Botrimarina mediterranea: one gene and its partner. Each later gene encodes a partner of the first gene's protein in a complex. Links are inferred from orthologs where the notes say so. Each region holds a gene or a part of one and is shown in the gene's direction. Other genes may lie near its edges. The genes, in order: mnmG and Spa11_RS06675.

Evidence for each region.
Region 2: the proteins of mnmG (region 1) and Spa11_RS06675 are in contact, whole or in part, in a solved structure (PDB 9HIP), measured with the Escherichia coli proteins. The link is inferred for Botrimarina mediterranea from one-to-one orthologs.

What each region holds. Positions count from the first base shown.
Region 1 is NZ_CP036349.1:4,633,930-4,643,391, reverse strand. Bases 2,329-5,281 are described here. They hold mnmG (tRNA uridine-5-carboxymethylaminomethyl(34) synthesis enzyme MnmG), read left to right. Parts: upstream 2,329-2,835; coding sequence 2,836-4,728; downstream 4,729-5,281. Other genes in these bases: Spa11_RS17840 (DNA-3-methyladenine glycosylase I), read right to left, coding at 2,329-2,768. Also shown: hisC (histidinol-phosphate transaminase), read left to right, coding at 1-703; Spa11_RS17845 (hypothetical protein), read left to right, coding at 862-2,118; more of Spa11_RS17840, read right to left, coding at 2,193-2,328; Spa11_RS17830 (response regulator), read left to right, coding at 5,297-5,878; Spa11_RS17825 (sensor histidine kinase), read left to right, coding at 6,003-6,728; Spa11_RS17820 (hypothetical protein), read left to right, coding at 6,734-7,408; Spa11_RS17815 (CheR family methyltransferase), read right to left, coding at 7,486-8,337; Spa11_RS17810 (protein-glutamate methylesterase/protein-glutamine glutaminase), read right to left, coding at 8,334-9,419. UniProt on the Escherichia coli protein: NAD-binding protein involved in the addition of a carboxymethylaminomethyl (cmnm) group at the wobble position (U34) of certain tRNAs, forming tRNA-cmnm(5)s(2)U34.
Region 2 is NZ_CP036349.1:1,683,094-1,692,416, forward strand. Bases 2,864-5,677 are described here. They hold Spa11_RS06675 (tRNA modification GTPase), read left to right. Parts: upstream 2,864-3,505; coding sequence 3,506-4,849; downstream 4,850-5,677. Other genes in these bases: Spa11_RS06670 (YidC/Oxa1 family insertase periplasmic-domain containing protein), read left to right, coding at 2,864-3,360; Spa11_RS06680 (POT family MFS transporter), read right to left, coding at 5,056-5,677. Outside these bases: Spa11_RS06665 (metallophosphoesterase family protein), read left to right, coding at 108-860; more of Spa11_RS06670, read left to right, coding at 970-2,863; more of Spa11_RS06680, read right to left, coding at 5,678-6,453; Spa11_RS06685 (RsmB/NOP family class I SAM-dependent RNA methyltransferase), read left to right, coding at 6,693-7,655; Spa11_RS06690 (Gfo/Idh/MocA family protein), read left to right, coding at 7,769-8,851; Spa11_RS06695 (SLC13 family permease), read right to left, coding at 8,852-9,323. UniProt on the Escherichia coli protein: Exhibits a very high intrinsic GTPase hydrolysis rate. Involved in the addition of a carboxymethylaminomethyl (cmnm) group at the wobble position (U34) of certain tRNAs, forming tRNA-cmnm(5)s(2)U34.

The sequences.
Region 1 (9,462 bases):
CGAGATTCAGGGCGTCCGCCACGAGGCCGTGCCGTGTGAGCCCGACTGGACGATCGGCTACGAGCTGACGGCGCCGTCGCCCGACTTGCAGCTTGTGTACCTAGCGAATCCCAACAGCCCCAGCGGCACGTTGCTGGCGCCCGGCGAGGTGGCGGCGATCGCCGACGCGCTGGAGTGCCCCGTGTTGGTGGACGAGGCGTATGTCGATTTCGCCGAGACGAACTGCCTCGACCTCGTGCGGACCAACGAGCGGGTGCTCGTGAGCCGTACGCTCAGCAAGAGTTATGGCTTGGCGGGGCTGCGGTTCGGGTACGTCGTTGCGCAACCCGACGTGATCGCGCAGCTCGCCAAGGTGAAGGACAGCTACAACTGCGACACCCTGTCGATCGCCGGCGCCACCGCCGCGATCGACGACCAAGCGTGGCTCGCCGACAACGTCGCCAAGGTACTCGCCGAGCGGCAACGGCTCGACGCCGGCCTGCAAGCGGCGGGCTTCGTCACGACGCCGTCCAGCGCCAACTTCGTCTGGGCGACGCACCCCTCGGGCCAGCACCAAGCGATCTACGAGAGTCTTAAGGAGTCGGGCGTCTTGGTCCGCTGGATCAAGCACCACGGCTGGGCCGGCGGCGACGACGGCCTCCGCTTCTCGGTTGGCACGCCGGAGCAAACCGACGTGCTGCTTTCGCTGCTAGCGACATGTTGACCTCATAGCGATGTCAGTGCCCGAGAGACGCCCCTCAACATTTCCGCCGATGCCGGGAATGCGTGTTGTGACGGTCGCCCGGGCGCCGATAGTCCCCACGGGGAGGGCCTGCGCCCGCTCATGCCGAGCGACGCAAAGGCCCCAAGGGGGGAAATCGCATGGCCCACTGGGCTGCTTCGGCTTGTCGTTTCGTCGCCGCCGTCATGACGGTAGGAACCTGCCTATCGCAGGGCGAAGTCCGTGCGCAAGAGCCTGACGTCGGCGCGCCGACGCTGCTCGCGATGCCGGGCGAATCGACTGCTTATCCCAACGGCACGTTCGGTGAACAGCTCTCAGCCGCGAGCGGACCGGCCGACTATCCCGTCGGCGGTCCGGGCTATCGCCCCGGCGCTGGGCGTCGTGACGACTGGCTCGTGGGGCCGCACTGGCGCGTCACGGTGGACGGCGTGGTGCTGTCGCGTGGCGAAGCCGACCTCGCCGCGATCCTCGCTGAAGTCGAGCCGATTGCGCCGGCGGTCGCACTGCCCCCGCTCGAGTTCTACAACAATTTCGATCACGCCGCCGGCGCCAGGGTGCTGCTGACGAGCGAGTACCCGCAGTTTGCAGGTTATGAACTGCAGGTGGGGTACCTCGGCGCTGAGAAGTGGACCGCTAACGCGTATTGGGAAGAAGAACCCATCACAGCCGGCGACATCGCCGGTATGCAGCGTCGCCAGCTCGTCTACGACTCACGCTTCCACTCGGGTGAGATCAACTTCCAGAAGATGACGCCGGGCTATCTCAAGCCATTCGCCGGTGTTCGGTACATTGCCTTTGGCGAGTCGGTCTCGGACATCAACAAACAGTACACAAACGTCATTCTGCCCGACCCCGACATCACGGTGCCGGGTGATTCGCTCTCCTCGATCCTTGCTCAGCAGAGCAATGGCGTCGAAGTCGATAACAACTTGATCGGCTTCCAGAGCGGTCTGCGGCTGGACATGTGGCGTCCGACCCGGCGGCTCCATCTGACCGGCTTCGTTTCGGCGGGTGTCTATTGCAACTTCATTGATCGCGACCGCGTCTCGAGTAGCACGGTGACCGTTACCACCAAAGAGACCGTGGTCGATGACGACAACAACACGCCACTCGACCCGAACGACGACACGCGGAGTATCGACACCACAACGAACTCGCTGACGACCAACGTGGCTACCTCGGCCGACGGCACCCGTATCGCCTTCACGACCGAGGCCTCGCTCGCCGCGACCTGGCGTCTCAGCAACACCACCGCGTTACGCGGCGGTTACCAGGCGCAGTTCCTCGGCGGCGTCGAGCTGGCCGAGAACCTCTGGACCGCCCCGCCGCCGATCACCGCGGAGAGCGACGAGCTCTTCCTGCACGGCTGGTTCGCCGGCATCGAGTATCGACGCTAGCGCTGAGTGGGCAGTAGGCAGTGGGCTGTAAGTCTTCTCTCTCCCGAAGGGAGAGACCGCATCCTGCCCACTGCCTACTGCTCACCGTCGACTTGCTTCATGCGGAAGCATGAAACGAGGTGATCATTCACTAACCCCGCCGCCTGCATGAAGGCATAGCAGGTGGTGGGGCCGACGAAGCGGAAGCCGCGGCTCTTGAGTTCTTTGCTCATCGCTTTCGAGGCGGTCGTCTCGGACGGGATGTCGCCCATCTGCTTCCAACGATTAACGACCGGCTTGTCATCGACGAACGACCAGACGAGGCCTGAGAGCGTCTCGCCCGCCTCTTGCAGCGTTAGCAACGCGCGAGCGTTGGAGATCGTCGATTCGATCTTGCCGCGATGGCGGATGATCGACGCGTCCAGCAGCAGCTTCTCGACACGCTTGGGCGTGTAGCGGGCGACGACCCCGGGTTCGAAGTCGGCAAACGCTCGGCGGTAGCCCTCGCGCTTGAGCAGCACGGTGCGCCACGAGAGCCCCGCCTGCGCGCCTTCGAGCGTGATCATCTCGAACAGCCTATTGTCGTCGCGCAGCGGAACACCCCACTCCGCATCGTGGTAATCGCGTTCGGCGTCGGAGCCCTCGGCCCACGGGCAGCGCATGGTTGGCATGCTCGAAAATGTAGCCCGTATCTGGCCCGTCGTCTGCGGCCTTCCGGCCGAATACAATGAGTTGGCTATGAGCGAAACCACCTACGAATACGACGTGATCGTCATCGGCGCCGGCCACGCCGGTACCGAAGCGGCGCTGGCCGCTGCGCGGATGGGGGCACGGACGGCCCTGCTGACGACGAACCTCGACACGGTCGGCCAGATGAGCTGCAACCCGGCCATCGGCGGCGTCGGCAAGGGGCAGATCGTCCGCGAAATCGACGCCCTCGGCGGCGCGATGGGCCGGGCGATCGACGCTACCGGCATCCAGTTCCGGATGCTCAACCGCAGCAAGGGCCCGGCGATGCACAGCCCCCGCGCCCAAGCCGACAAGCGCGCCTATCAAGCCGAGATCAAGCGACTCGTCGAAGAGCAAGAGAATTTGGATCTGCGGCAGGAGGGAGTAGAAGAACTCCTGACGGAGAATGACGAAGCACGAATGACGAATGACGATAACGATCTTCGTCATTCGATCTATGGTGTCCGTGTCCGAGGCGGCGCCACTTACCAAGCGCATGCCGTCGTCCTCACCACCGGCACCTTCCTCCAAGCCCTCATGCATACCGGTGAGGCGAAGACTCCCGGGGGGCGGGGCGGCGAGGGGACTTCGTGCGGTATTAGCGCGTCGCTTGAGCGGCTTGGCGTGCGGCTCGAGCGCTTCAAGACCGGGACGCCGCCGCGGCTTAATGCGCGGACGATCGACTACTCGAAGTGCGAAATGCAACCCGGCGACGCCGAGCCGCAACCGTTTTCGTTTCTCACCGATCGGCTGACACAGGAGCAGGTCCCCTGCCACATCACGTACACGACGCCCGCCGTCCACGACCTGATCCGCGCTAACCTGCACCGCGCGCCGATGTATAGCGGGCAGATCAACACGAGCGGCCCACGCTACTGCCCGTCGATCGAGGACAAGGTCGTTCGCTTCGCCGAGAAGGAGCAGCACCAACTGTTCCTCGAACCCGAAGGGCGGCAGACGCTCGAAGTTTACGTCAACGGCGTTTCCACAAGCCTGCCGCGCGACGTGCAGGACGCCATGCTCCGCCACATCCCCGGCTGCGAGAGGGCGAAGATCATGCGCTATGGCTACGCCGTCGAGTACGATTACGCCCCGCCCGATCAGTTGACGCCGACGCTCGAGTCGAAGCACGTCGCGGGCTTGTTCTTCGCCGGACAGATCAACGGCACCACCGGCTACGAAGAAGCGGCCGCCCAGGGCCTCATTGCTGGCGCCAACGCCGCACTGCAGGTCGCCAACCGCGAGCCGTTGGTGCTGGCACGGGACGAAGCGTACATCGGCGTCTTGGTGGACGACCTCGTGACGTGCGGCGTGGACGAGCCCTACCGCATGTTTACGAGCCGGGCCGAGTACCGACTCTCGCTCCGCCAAGACAACGCGGACCGCCGTCTAACGCCCCTGGGGGCCCGCTGCGGGCTCGTGACGGCCGAACGTGAAGAACGCCTGCGGCGGAAGCTGGGCCTCGTGGATCGCATTGCGGGCCTCCTGGAGAGCGTCCGCTATCAAGGCCGCAACTTGGGCGAGCACCTCAGGCGCCCCGAGATCGACTGGCAAGCTATCGTCGCGATGGCGCCCGCCGAACCCGCCGCCGAGCTCGCCAGCGCGCCGAGCGACGTGATCGAGCAGGCGCTGTTCGACGCCCGTTACTCGGGCTACGTCGCCCGACAGCAGACGGAGATCGATCGCCAGCACCGGCTCGCCGAGAAGCGGATCCCCGCGGCGTTCGACTACGCGCGTCTGACGCACCTGCGACACGAGGCGCGCGAGAAGCTGTCTCGCGTGCAGCCGACGAACCTCGCCCAGGCAAGCCGCATCAGCGGGGTAACCCCGGCGGACATCGCACTGCTCATGGCGCACCTCGACGGCGGCAAGCGGCGCAGCGATTCTCAGCCTCAGGCGTGACCTTACGCACGAAGCTGACGAAGTTCACTGCCCGCATTTTCATGCAACGATTTACGGTTAAGTGCTTTTCCTGCAATCGCTTACAGCGATGCGACTCGTGTTGACGGGGGGCCCTCGCCCCTTATAATCCGGCGACGAGGGTAATTGAGGCAACCTCGGCGAATGCGGTGAGGCCAGTGTTCTGCGGTCTCCGTGGGGCTTTGCGATACCGGTGGCGTTTGCGTCGCAAATGACGTTTGCACGATCGCGATAGTTTGCAAAGCTACGGAAAGAAGGCGCCCTGCGGGCCCCCTGGGCTGCAGGTCAGGCTTCGACTAGCAGGTCTGGGCGATCCGCGTCGCATAGTTCGAAGCGTCCTTCGGGCGCTGCGGGCGAACGAGGCGAAGTTCAGAACCATCGGTCGCGTCGGTCGCCGCCTTATGGGGCGCGACCGCCGCGGAAGCAAAACGAAAATCGAGCGTGGACGGAGCCGCTCGGCTCTGGCCCTGACCCTTAAGAGGGAAGGGCCGGCCGCCGAATCGCCCGGCCTGACGCACAGCCATCAACTAGGGAGAGGGGTGGTTCGTCCATGAAAACTGTCTTCACGACCGGCGAAGCCGCGAAGATCTGTAAGGTCAGCCAGCAGACGATTATCCGCTGCTTCGACTCGGGACAGCTCAAGGGCTTCCGCGTCCCTGGCAGCCGATTCCGCCGCATCCCGCGCGACCAGCTGTACTCCTTCATGCGGGACAACGGCATCCCGACCGACGCCCTCGACAGCGGGCGCCGCAAGCTGCTCGTCGTTGACGACGACGTCGATCTGGTGGACCTGCTGGTCGATCACTTCGAGCGCGACGGCCGCTTCGATGTCCGCAGCGTCAACAACGGCTTCGGCGCCGGCATGATGATCAAGGAGTTCCGCCCCGACCTGGTGGTGCTCGACGTGATGCTGCCAGACATCAACGGCATGGAAGTCTGTCAGCTGGTCCGCAGCGACAAGTCGATGGACGACGTGCGGATCATTTGCATCAGTGGCATGGTCGAAGAGGACCGCATTCAAAAGCTCCGCGGCGCCGGCGCCGACGACTTCATGAAGAAGCCGTTTGACGTCGACACCCTGATGAGCCGCGTCTGCCAGCTCCTCGACATGGAACCCGCCTCGGCGGGCTGACGGGACAATCGGAACCGCCAAGACGCCAAGAGCGCCAAGAGCGCCAAGGAAAGTCAGAAACTGGTTCAGTTTTTTGGCGATCCTTGGCGCTCTTGGCGTCTTGGCGGTTAGTTGAGATGAGGAAATGTTCGATCCACCAGAGCCGATTTCTGATGAGCTACGGCGGTGGTTTGCGGACGAGCTGCGGCGCGCGAAGCTCGACGCAATGAAGGAGCTGGCCTACGGCGCGAGTCATGAGATCAACAACCCGCTGGCGAACATCGCCCTCCGCGCGCAGACGATGCTCAAACGCGAGGACGACGCCGACAAGCGGAAGGCGCTCGAGGCGATGCACCGCGCGGCGATGCGCGCCCATGAGATGATTTCCGACCTGATGCTCTTCGCGCGGCCGCCGCAGTTGGTGAAGGCGCCGATCGATTTAGGCGCCGTCGCCAAAGCGGTCGTCGCTGAGTTGGCGCCGCGGGCGGATTCGGCGGAGACGCTCCTGCTGATGGCGGACGCGACATCGCCCGTCATCGCCAAGGCGGATAGGGCGCAACTCGCTGTCGCCGTCCGTGCGGTGGTCGACAACAGCCTCGACGCGCTAGGGCAGGGGGGCGAGGTCCGTGTCTCCGTGGACGAAAGCCACGGCGACGCCGTGATCCGCGTCATCGATAACGGCCCCGGCGTGCCTGCCGAGATCCAACCGCACGTGTTCGATCCCTTCTTCAGCGGCCGCGAAGCGGGCCGCGGCTTGGGTTTCGGGCTCTCCAAGTGTTGGCGGATCATCACGGACCATGGCGGCGCTGTGCGGCTCGATAGCGAGCCGGGGCGGGGCGTCACGGTCACGATCACGCTGCCGAAGGGGTGAACGCCATGGTAGGCCCCGAGCGCTGCGACGTCGCCATCTGGGACGTGAACGGTGAGCTAACCGCTGGAATGCTTCGCCAGATGACGCGCGTCACCCGCCACGACGGACCGCAGATCGCCGTCGAGTCGGGTCTGTGGCATGGCCGCCGCATCGCGGTGGGCTATCCTCAACGCGTCACCGCCGCGCGTGCGGCGACGCTCAGCGGCTGCCTGCGGGCGATGTCCCTCGGCAATCCGGCCAATCACCGTGTCGTGATCGGCCCGGCGACAGCAATCACCGGCCGCGCCGCTGTCGGCGATGTTGTTCTCGCAAGCGAAGTCCATGCCAGCGCTGTACGCATCGCCATCGAATCAAGCATTTGCTGTGATCGCATAGCCCACACTCCATTAGGAGACGGTGAACTATCCAAGGCGTCTGCAGTTGCGGCGACGACCGATTGGGCCGCCGTGACGGCTCGTGCAGGCGTGGAAGACGGCGAGCCCACGCTGATTGTCGCCGTCGTGACCGCGACTTCCGCCTCGGAAATCGTGCAACCGCCTCCATCACGCCGGCGCACACTCGCGCGCGAAGCGGGCGCTTACCTCGGTCGGTTCTTGAAGGGCCAATCGAGCGACGGGGCGAACGCCCGCTGTGTCGAGAACGCTGCTCAAACCCTCGCAAGGATTGTCCAAGCGTCGTAAAGGCGAGGCGCGCGACGTTAGTCGTCGGTGAGTAGCGGGTATCAGGCACCCACCGACGACTAACACCGCCGGCCGCGCTAGCGCTTCAGCGTCGCGACGCCGTTGCAGCCGTTGGGTTGATAGCACACCGCGCGGCAGTGTTGCTTGGGCGCCCAGTTGGGGCCAAGGTCCATCAGCGACTCGCCCGAGCCGGTAAACAGCCAGCCGCCACGATTGAGCGTCTGTCCGAGACGCTGGAACAGCGACTTGCGGTCCGTAGGCGTGAAGTAAATCGCCACGTTGCGGCAGAAGATCAGGTCGAACGTGCCCACATTCGTAAAGGGCTTGAGCAAGTTGCGAACCTCGAACCGGCAGCGACGTTTCAGCACGTCGTTCACCCCCCAGCCGCCGGCCGACTTCACAAAATAGGCGCCGCGGTACTTCTGATCGAGCCCGCGATTGACTTCGAGTTCGTTGTAGACGCCGCGTTGCGCTTGGGCGACAGCGGCCGGCGAGATGTCGGTGCCGTAGATCTGCAGGTCCCAGCTCTCGAAGTCGGGCACGACGTCGGCGAACGCCATCGCGATGCTATATGCTTCTTGGCCCGTGCTGCACGCCGCGGACCAAACGCGGAACTTCTTTGGAAACAGCGACCCAGCCTTGGCGTCGATTAACTCCGGGAAGATCTTGTATCGCAGGGCGTCAAACGGCGTGTTGTCACGGAACCACAGCGTCTCGTTGGTCGTGATGGCGTCCACCACGTCGTTCTTGAGCCGCGCGTCGACCCGCACCTTGCGGGCGAAGTCGACGTAGCTCGCGCAGCCCGCTTGCTTAACGAGCTTGGCGAGCCTGCCTTCGATCAAATAGTCCTTACTGGTATCGAGATAAATCCCGCAAAGCTCGTTGACCAGGTCGCAGATCGCGTCGATGTCGGCTCCGTTTGGTTTCATACCAGCACCCTCCCGGCCGCAATCGCGCCCAGGTGATCGGCGATCTGATTCAACGGGAGCACTTCGTCGGCTAGGTTGTTCTCGACAATGCTCTTGGGCATGCCGTAGACGACGCAAGACGCCTCGTCCTGCGCTAGCACCATCCCGCCAGCGGACTTGATCTGCTTGGCGCCAAGCGTGCCGTCGTCCCCCATGCCGGTGAGGACAACCGCCAGCGCACGGGCGCCGTAGCCGCTCGCCACCGAGCGGAACAAGAAGTCGGCCGATGGCTTGCAGTTGCGTTCCGGCGGATCGTCGGTGAGTTGGATGGTGGCGCCGGCGGGCTGCTTCACGACCCGCATCATGCGGCCACCCGGGGCGATGATGATCTCACCGCGCCGCAGCGGTTGGCCTTGGGTCCCTTCCGAAACCCGGAGTTGGCAACGCTTATCGAGGTCGTCGGCGAGGCTCTTGGTGAACATCGGCGGCATGTGCTGCACGACGACGATCGGCGTCGGGAAGTTCGCCGGCAGTTTCGGCAGAAGTTGGGTGAGCGCCTGCGGCCCGCCGGTCGAGACGCCGATGGCGACGATCTCGGGCCGCAGGTTGGGCAGCCTCGGCTTGGACGCTGCCGGCCGAGCCGGGATGGCGGTCCGCAGGGCAGGTGCGGTTCGCGCCGACGGCGCCGCCAACCCACGGAGGCGGGCCGCGTTGACTTTCGGCGCGAGGTCGTGACGGAGTTGCAAGATGCTCTCGTCGAGTGAGTTGGTCGTCGGCTTGAGAATAAAATCGAACGCCCCCAGGCTGAGGGCTTCGGTCGTCGTCTTCGCACCGCTGGCGGTGAACGCGCTGACCATGATCGCCGCGACGTCGATCTGCTTCCTCTGCAGTTCCTTGAGTACGCCGATCCCGTCGAGGCGGGGCATCTCCAGGTCGAGCGTCACGAGATCGGGACGCAACGCCTCGATCTGCTCGACGGCCCGAGCCCCATCGGTAGCGATCCCAACGACCTCGACCCCCGGGATCGCCGCGAGCACATCGCGGACGACCTTGCGGTACAAGGCCGAGTCATCGACTACCAGGCATCGCAAGGGGCGGGACATTGGAAGCGGTTTCAGGGTGGGGTCAATCGGGGGAGGCTTAAAG
Region 2 (9,323 bases), 3.0 Mb from region 1 along the record:
GGGTGGGAACGTCTGGCGTCGGTTCCGCGCGCCGATTCGCCCTGTCGCACCACGTTAACAGCCCAACCCCCTGATTAGGGAGGGCCGCCCTCGGGAGGGCCGCCGCCTTGAAACGCGCCATCATCAGCGACATCCACGGCAACCTTGAGGCGCTCGAGACGGTTCTCGCGCACATCAAGGAGCAGGGGATCGACGAGGTCTTCTGCCTCGGCGACGTCATCGGCTACGGGCCGAAGCCCTGCGAGTGCCTCGACGCGGTGATCGCCAACTGCAAAGTGGCCCTGTTGGGCAACCACGACCAGGGCGCGCTGTTCGATCCCGAGGGCTTCAACAGCGGCGCCGAGCGGGCCATCTTCTGGACCCGCGACCAGCTCGAAGCCATCAAGGGCGACCGCGACCAGGTCGATCTACGCTGGGACTTTCTCGGCGGACTGCCGCGGGTCCATCGCGACCGCGATTGGCTCTTCGTTCACGGGTCGGCCCGCAACCCGGTGAACGAGTACGTCTTCCCCGAAGACATCTACAACCAGAAGAAGATGGAGAAGCTGTTCAGCCTCGTGCCGCACGGCTGCTTCCAGGGCCACACGCACGTGCCGGGCGTCTTCACCGAGAGCCGCAACTTCGTCACGCCCGAAGAAACGAACTACGTCTACGAAGTCAACGACCAGAAGTTCATGGTGAACGTCGGCTCGGTCGGCCAGCCGCGCGACGGCGACCCGCGGGCGTGCTACGTGGTGCAGGAGGACGACCGCATCACGTTCCACCGGGTCGAGTACGACATCGACGCCACGGCGAACCTGATTTACGCAACGCCAGAACTCGACAATTTCCTCGGCGACCGCATCAAGCAAGGTCGCTGACGAGCGAAGGACTCTTTTGGTCGGTCGCGAGTTCTCGCGCCGCTAAGCCGCAAGCGGCCTGCCGCTTGCGGCTTAGCGGCGCCACCCCACGAACACCCCTCTTAGGCGAATGGACATCCAACAACGCCGGCCGACGCCCCGCGGCGGCCAGCAGCCGCAGGACCAGCGGTTCTTTCTGATCCTGCTCATGTCGCTGGGCATCTTCATGCTGATGAACAGCATGTTCGCCCCGGCGCCGGTGCAAGAGAAACCAGACGATAAGGCCGCCGACATCGTTGAAGGCCCGCAGCGCGACGCCGAGGCCGAGCCCGACATCCCCGCCGACGACGCCGGCACGATCGAGGACGACGCCCCCGCTAGAGCGGAGCACATCGCGTTGGGGTCGGTCGATCCCGCCGGCGCGTACCGGATGCTGCTGACGGTCAACAACGTCGGCGGCGCCATCGAACGCGTCGAACTCTCCAGCGACAACTTCCGCGACCTCGACGACCGCAGTGGCTATCTCGGACAGCTTGCGCTGACCGACGCGGAAGGGGGCGGCGCGCTGGTGAACTACGTCGGCCCGGGAACGCCCGCGGCCGAAGCGGGGCTGCAAGTTGGAGATATCATTACCCAGGGCATCATCAACAGCTCCGCTTCGTCCTCGCCGGCAAGTAGAGAACAACCGATCGCGGATGCCCACGACCTGTTGCGACTGCTCGATCGTGCTAGGCCGCGACAGACAATCTCGCTCATCGGTAATCGCAATGGCGACGACCTCTCGCTGACCGCCAAGCTCCGCCGCCAGCCGCTCGACCTCATGCGGCCCGAGGCCGAGAACGTCCGCCTGCACTCACCGAACCTAGCGGAAGAATATGCTTCGGTTCCCTCGTTTTTCGTGCGGTTGAAGTCGGTGAGCGGCAGCAACGCCGCGGCCGTTGTCGAGGCGAACCGCGAACTTCTCGAAGAGCCCTGGACCGTTGATCAGCGCGACGACGAAGCCGTTACGCTTCGCCAACGGCTGCCGAAGCTTGGGCTCGAAGTCGTGAAGCGTTTCACGGTGGTCCAGACGCCGGAGGCCGAGCGGAAGAACGAGGCGCATCCGTCGTATCACTTCGACATCTCGGTCGAGCTTCGCAACCTACGCACTGAGTCGCAGACAGTTGCTTACGAGCTGGAAGGCCCGAACGGGATGCCGATCGAGGGCTTCTGGTTCGCCAACAAGATCGGCCGCGGCGACGGCAGCTTCTTCGGCGACTGGGGCAGCTTTGGCTTGCGCGACGTGGTTGTGCGGTTCGTTGACGACCGGCTGACGCAGTTCGCTTCATCGACCGTCGCCGACGGCGATGTCAAGCCGATGGGGCAGGGCCGCCCGTTGGCGTTCGCCGGCGTCGATTCGCAGTACTTCGCTTCGATCGTCATCCCGCGGAAGGCGAACCTTACCGACGTCCGCACCGCCGAGGTACGCGCCGAGTTGGCGACCGAGAAGCTCCCCAACAGCGATCAGAGCCGTTGGCAGAACGTGACCGTCGTGTTGGAAAGTGAGCCGACAATCCTCGGCGCGGCGGAAAGCGACTCGGCCAGTGTGACGGATGACTATCGCGTCTTCGCCGGGCCGAAGCTGCCCGAGTTGCTCCAGGCCTACGCCGCCGGCGACGACCCCAACCACACGCTCCACGACGTGCTGTACTACGGTTGGTTCGGCTGGGCAGCGAAGCCGATGCTGTGGCTACTGCACACGTTCAACGGCCTGGTGGGCAACTACGGCATCGCCATCATCATGCTGACGGTCTGCGTCCGCGGCGCCATGTTCCCGATCAGCCGGCAGACGGCGAAGAACATGGTGAAGATGCAGGAGCTGAAGCCGGAGATCGACCGCATCGCCGAGCGCTACAAGGAAGACATGCAGAAGCGGTCACAGGCGCAGCAGGAGCTGTTCCGCAAGCACAACTACAACCCGGCCGCGGGGTGTCTGCCGCTATTCATCCAGCTGCCGATCTTCATGGGCCTGTACCGGGCCCTGGCGGTCGATGTCGAGCTGCGACAGGCTCCCCTGATCAGCGACGCGATCCGCTTCTGCAGCAACCTCGCCGCGCCGGACATGTTCCTCGACTGGTCGGCCTATATGCCGCAGTGGATGAACAACGGCGTCGGCATCTTCGGCTTCGGGCCGTACTTCAACCTTTTGCCGCTGGTCACCGTCGCGTTGTTCCTGCTCCAGCAGAAGATGTTCATGCCGGAGCCGACCAACGACCAGATGCGCATGCAGCAGCAGATGATGAAGTACATGATGCTGTTCATGGGCCTGATGTTCTTTAAGGTGCCCAGCGGTTTGTGCATCTACTTCATCGCTTCGAGCCTGTGGGGCATAGCCGAGCGGAAGATGCTCCCCAAGCCCACGCCACCGGCAGGAGGCGCCATCTCGCCGAAGACATCGCCTGTGAAGACGCCGCCGAGTAGCAACGGCGCCGCGAAGGCGAAGGCCGCTGCGAAGCGAGCGAAGGGGAAGAAGCGGAAGTAGGGTTGATGGGTCGGGGGTGGCGTTGAACTTGACTCGCGTAGGATGGCGCCGCAGGCCCATCTTACCCATCGAGTGATGGGCCTGCGGCGCCATCCTACGAGGCTCCTAAGAGCCATGAGCGCGCCAGCGCCGGGAGTGAATCACCGTGACGCCCGACGTTAACGACACGATCGTCGCCATCGCAACGGCCCGCGGCGCGAGCGAGCGCGGCGCGGTGCGGGTGTCGGGGCCGAGGGCGCTCGCGATCGTTGCGGCGCTAAGCGGCGAGCCGCTGACGTGTAGCGCTCCTCGACGATTAGGCGACCGCGTTCTATCGATTGAAATGGCCGGGACGCAACGTCATGTCCCGGTGGACCTTTTCGTCTGGCCCGACGAACGCAGTTATACTCGGCAGCCATCCGTCGAGGTCCACACGATCGGTTCGCCGGCGGTGCTCGACGCGATCGTGCGGGCGTGCCTGGCGGGCGGCTGTCGGCTGGCCGAGCCGGGCGAGTTTACGCTGCGGGCGCTCCTTGTGGGACGGATCGACCTAACGCAGGCCGAGGCGGTGCTGTCGGTGATCGACGCCCGCAGCGACGAGCGTCTCGCGGCGGCGCTGGAGCAACTCGCCGGGGGTCTCTCGACGCCGCTGCACCGGCTGCGAGCCGACCTCCTGGGCCTGCTCGCCGATCTCGAAGCGGGACTCGACTTCGTCGAGGAGGAGGACGTTCGCTTTGTTGAACCCGAAGCGCTCCGCCGCCGACTGACCGAGGCCGCCGAGCTTGTCGAGGCGACGCTCCAACAGGTAACCGCGCGCGACGCCGCCCAACGGCTGCCGCGCGTGGCGATCATCGGCCCGCCGAACGTGGGCAAGAGCCGGCTCTTCAATGCGCTAGTGGATCGCTACAGCGTCGAGTCGCAACGACCGCAGGCGTTGGTGGCTGATGCGGTTGGCGTGACGCGCGACTTGCTCGCCGCCACGGTCGATCTGGATGGCGCGCGCGTCGAACTGATCGACACGGCCGGCGCCGACGAGACGGCGGCGATCGACGCGATCGACGGCGTCGCCCGCGAGCGCCTGTCGGCCGTGCTTCGCGACGCCGACGTTTTCGTCGAATGCCGCCGCGCCGACCGCATCGCCGGCGTGCTGCCGCCCGAACGGATCGGCGTTGCGACGATGGCCGATCTTTCACCGGTTGAGACGCCAACGAGTTGGCTAAGGACTAGCGCTACGAGTGGCGAAGGCCTTGAGGAACTCGCCGCTGAGATTAAAGTCCGCGTCCTTGAAACAACGCACGACGCCCTCGGCGTCACCGCCGACCGCGCGCGGACGGGACTCGTCCAAGCCCATGAAGCACTGGTTCGAGCGTTCGCCGCGGCAGACGTCGGCGACGAGTTGGTGTCGCTCGAACTACGCGCGGCGCTCGACGGGCTAGGCCGCGTTGTCGGCGAGGTCGTGACCGACGAGGTGCTGGGGGAGATCTTTGGGAAGTTTTGTATTGGGAAGTAAAAAGCCAGCGTCCGGCACCTGAGGGTGTCCCCCTCCCTCTCTTAGGGAGGGGCTAGGGGAGGGTCGGCGTTATCCGTTACGTCTCGCGTATTTGGCGAGTACCGCACAGAGTTGTGATGGTGCACAAGCCGTAAATTCGATCAACACGTTTCACCCTCCCCTAACCCCTCCCTAAAAAGGGAGGGGGATAAGGAAGCGTTTCACCACTAACCATGCGCGTCGGCGACGACTTCCTCTTCACCCTGTAGGTAGGTGCTTCCCCGGTAGAACGGCGCCCATGCCAGGTAGGCGATCGCGACCACCAACATCGACCCGGCGAAGAACCAATAGTAGCTGGCCCCAGGGAGCAGCACCGTGCCGTCTTCGCGTTCGATGAACGTGTTCACTAGGGCCGTGAAGACGTTGCCGATTGAGATGCTGATCATGCAGAAGGCCATGACGAAAGACTTCATCCGCCGCGGCGCCTGGGTGTAGAAGAACTCGAGCATCGTAATCGAGATCAGCACCTCGGCCGCGGTCAGGATGAAGTAAGCGAGAATCTGCCAACCGATCGACGGCGTTTGGCCATCGGTGATGCGCTGCTCGATCAAGGCCGAGACGGCGAACGATCCGGCCGTGATGAATAACCCGGCGCCGATCTTCCGTAGTGGGGTGACGGCAATGAATCGATCGACGAACGGGTAAACCACGATCGAAAACAGCGGCACAAGCGTGAGCACGAACATGCCGTTGATGGCCTGCATCTGCGACGGGTCCAGCGAGAAGCCCAACAGCGGCAGACGCAGGTCCATCTTATCGGCCTGAAACACCCAGGCACTCGCGGTCTGGTCGAAGAGCGACCAGAACATCGCGACGAAGAGCAGTAGTGGCAGGAGGTTCAATAGCGCTCTGACGCCCTCGGGGCTGAGGGTCTCTTTCCAGAAGGCGGAACCAGATGGCGGGACATGGACAAACTTGTTGCGGCCGAGCCAGAACATGAAGGTTGCGATCGCCATCAAGACGCCGGGCACGCCGAAGGCCCATGCAGGGCCGAACGACGGGTGATTCAAGAGCCACGGGGTGAGAAGCTGAGACCCGATCGCGCCGAGGTTGATCGAGAAGTAAAACCAACTGTAGACGCGTGGCAGCAGATGCTTGTTGCTAGTCCCGAACTGATCGCCGACGTGCGCGGTGACGCACGGCTTGATAGCCCCTGCGCCGCACGCGATCAGCGCGAGCCCGATATATAGTATGTAGCGTGATCGGATTGTCTCAGCCAGCGGCGTATCGACCATCGCCATCAACGCATGGCCCGCGCAATAGAAGAGCGATAGCCACAGGATGGTGCGGTACTTGCCAAAGTATCGATCGGCGATGATCGCCCCGACGAACGGCGTCGTATAGGTCGCTGCAATGAACCAACTGATCGCCGCTGTGGCCTGCTCCTCAGTGAGGTTGTCGGGCTCGCCATCAAGACCCACCAAGTGCTTGGTAAGGAAGGCCGCGAGAATTACCCGCATCCCATAAAAACTAAAACGTTCGGCGGCCTCGTTGCCGACGATGTAAGGGATGCCCCCCGGCATCTGAGTTTGCTGCGGGTCGGGGGCGGTGCGATGGCTGGCCAAGGCGCGGTTCCTGCGTGAGTGGCGACGGGTCGGCCCGCCGAGTCTAACGGAACCAGCCGCTCGGTTCTGCGCCGGCGCCTTTGCGTCTTAGCGCCTTTGCGTGAGACTTTTAAGCCTACTCTGTGGGAGGCGTCTCCAGACGCCGATAATGCGCACCATGCCGTTAGCGATTGCGGCGCGTAATCGGGGTCTGGAGACCCCTCCCACAACGAGGCAGTGCAAAGGAATGGGAGCTGAGTTTGATCGAGATCGACGACGCCTACGGATTGCCGTGCGAATTCGTTGGGCGGCTGCGCGCCGTGTTTGGCGAAAGGGCTGAGGAGGTGCTGCGGACGTTTGGTGAGACGCGGCGGCCGGGCGCGTGGGCGAACCCACTTCGAAGCGACGATGCGGACCCGCTTGTGCTCATGGCGGAGGTCGGCGTCGAGGGTCGGCGTTGCGAGTGGCTCCCCGAGGCGGCGACGATCGAGTCGGCGGACAAGTCGAAGGTGACGGAGTCGGCGATTGCGGCGGATGGTCGGCTCTATGTGCAGAATCTTTCGAGCATGCTCGCTCCGTTGGTGCTCGATCCGCAGCCGGGCGAGACGGTGCTCGACCTCGCCGCGGCGCCGGGCGGGAAGACGCTGCATCTGGCGGCGCGGATGCGGCTCGAAGGCGAATTGGCGGCGGTCGAGCCCGTCCGCGACCGCTTCTTCAAGTTAAGGCAGAACCTGGAGCGCTGCGGCGCCGGCGAATTCGTCCGCACCTTTACGCACGACGGCCGCGATGTGGGCCGCAAGACGCCCGAGCGTTTCGACGCGGTGCTGCTCGACGCGCCGTGTTCGAGCGAGGCGCGGTTCGACCCCCAGCATCCGGGGACGTTCGCCTACTGGGGACCGCGCAAGCTCGCCGAGTCGGCCCGGAAGCAAAAAGCTCTGCTGCGGTCGGCCCTCGACGCCACACGACCCGGCGGGCGGGTGCTTTACTGCACCTGCTCTTTCGCGCCGGAAGAGAACGAGCTGGTGGTGGCCCACACGCTGCGACGGCTCGCCGGTGTGGTCGAGATCGAACCAATCGACCTTTCCATTGGCGATAGCCAGATGGCGGGGCTCACGGCATGGCAAGGCAAGCGTCTACCCGATGTGATCGCCGAAACGGTGCGGATCGTCCCCGACGATCGCCTGGCGGGGTTCTATTTGGCTATGCTGAGGAAGATCGACTAATTGACTGGTGGCGAGCCGGCGACGTAAGTCGTCGGAGGAACCGGAGTACCCGCTTCACTCCGACGACTAACGTCGCCGGCTCGCCTTTTCTCTTGCAAATGCTTCTTCTCGTGATGCGACGCCTTCTCGTTCTCTTCTTGTTGCTCCAAGCCATCGCCGCGATAGCGGCCGACCCCGTTCGCGTCGCGATCGTGGGCGTGTCGCACGACCATGTGTTTGGTCTGTTGGGTCGGCCGCGAGACATCGGCGACATCGAGATCGTTGCGGTAGTAGATGCAGACCGTGAGCTTGCGATGGGGCGGATGAGCAACGCGGGGTTAGACAAGAAGCTTTACTATCAGGATCTCGAGCAAGCGTTGGCGGCCGCTAAGCCGCAAGCGGCTGTTCTCTTCGGCAGCATCCGCGCGCACCATGAGCAGGCGATTGCTTGTGCCGGCGCTGGTGTGCACGTGATGGTCGAGAAGCCGCTGGCGACGAACCTTGCCGATGCTCGCGCGATGGTGGACGCGGCCGAACGGGCAGGCGTTCAGTTGTTGACGAATTACGAAACGACTTGGTACCGCAACCTTCATGAAATCAAGCGCCGTGTGGACGCTCACGAGCAGGGGAATACCCGACGGATGGTCTTTCGGATGGGCCATGCGGGGCCGATTGAGATCGGTTGTCGCGAGCCGTTCCTGGAGTGGTTGCTCGACCCCGCGGAGAACGGCGGCGGGGCGGTCACGGACTTCGGTTGTTACGGCGCGAACCTGGCGACGTGGCTGATGAATGGCGAGCGACCGATCGCGGTAAGTTGCGTGACGAAGCGTATCAAGCCGCGGCGCTATCCCAACGTGGACGACGACGCGACGATCACCATCGAGTACGCCGACGCCGTCGCGGTGGTGCAGGCGTCATGGAACTGGCCCTTCAACGTGAAGGACGCGGTGGTCTACGGCGCGACGGGTGAGCTATCGAGCAAGGGCGATCGCGAGGTGAGCGGTTGGCGGCACGGCGAAGACCGGCCGACCACGTCGCGCGCGCCGGAGTTGCCAGAGTGGGAAGGCGACCCGTTCGCTCACTTGGCGGCCGTCGTCCGTGGCGAGGCCAAGCCCAACGCCCTGTCGTCAGTCGAGAACAACTTGCTAGTTGTCGAGGTGCTCGACGCGGCGCGCCAGTCGGCGAAGACCGGACAGCGAGTTGTGCTATCAAGATGACTAGAGCCAGTTGAGCGCCAACTCGGCCCAGAACACCAGGATCAAGGGCGCGATCAGGCCGATCAGCAGCCCGCCGGCGAACATGTCGGTCACCTTAAGGTGGCCGCCGCTGTAGACGATGGCGTTCGGTGGGGTCGAGATCGGGAGGCACATGCCCGCCGAGGCCGCCAGGGCGATCGGCACGGCTAGCCTCGCGTCGCCTCCGGTCGCCTTCGATGCCGTGAGCACGGCGATCGAGATCGGCAGGATGATGTTCGCCGACGCCGTGTGGCTCATCAGGTTCGCCATCAACAGCGTCGCGTAGGAGAAGCCCAACGCGAGCGCGACGGGCGACATGCCTTCGATCGGCAGGTAGCCGACCGCCCAAGTGGCGAGGCCGGTCTTCTCAATCGCCACGCCGAGCGAAAGACCGCCGGTGATCAGCAGCAGGATATCCCAAGGCAACGTGCGGATGTCGGGGCCGGAGAGGATG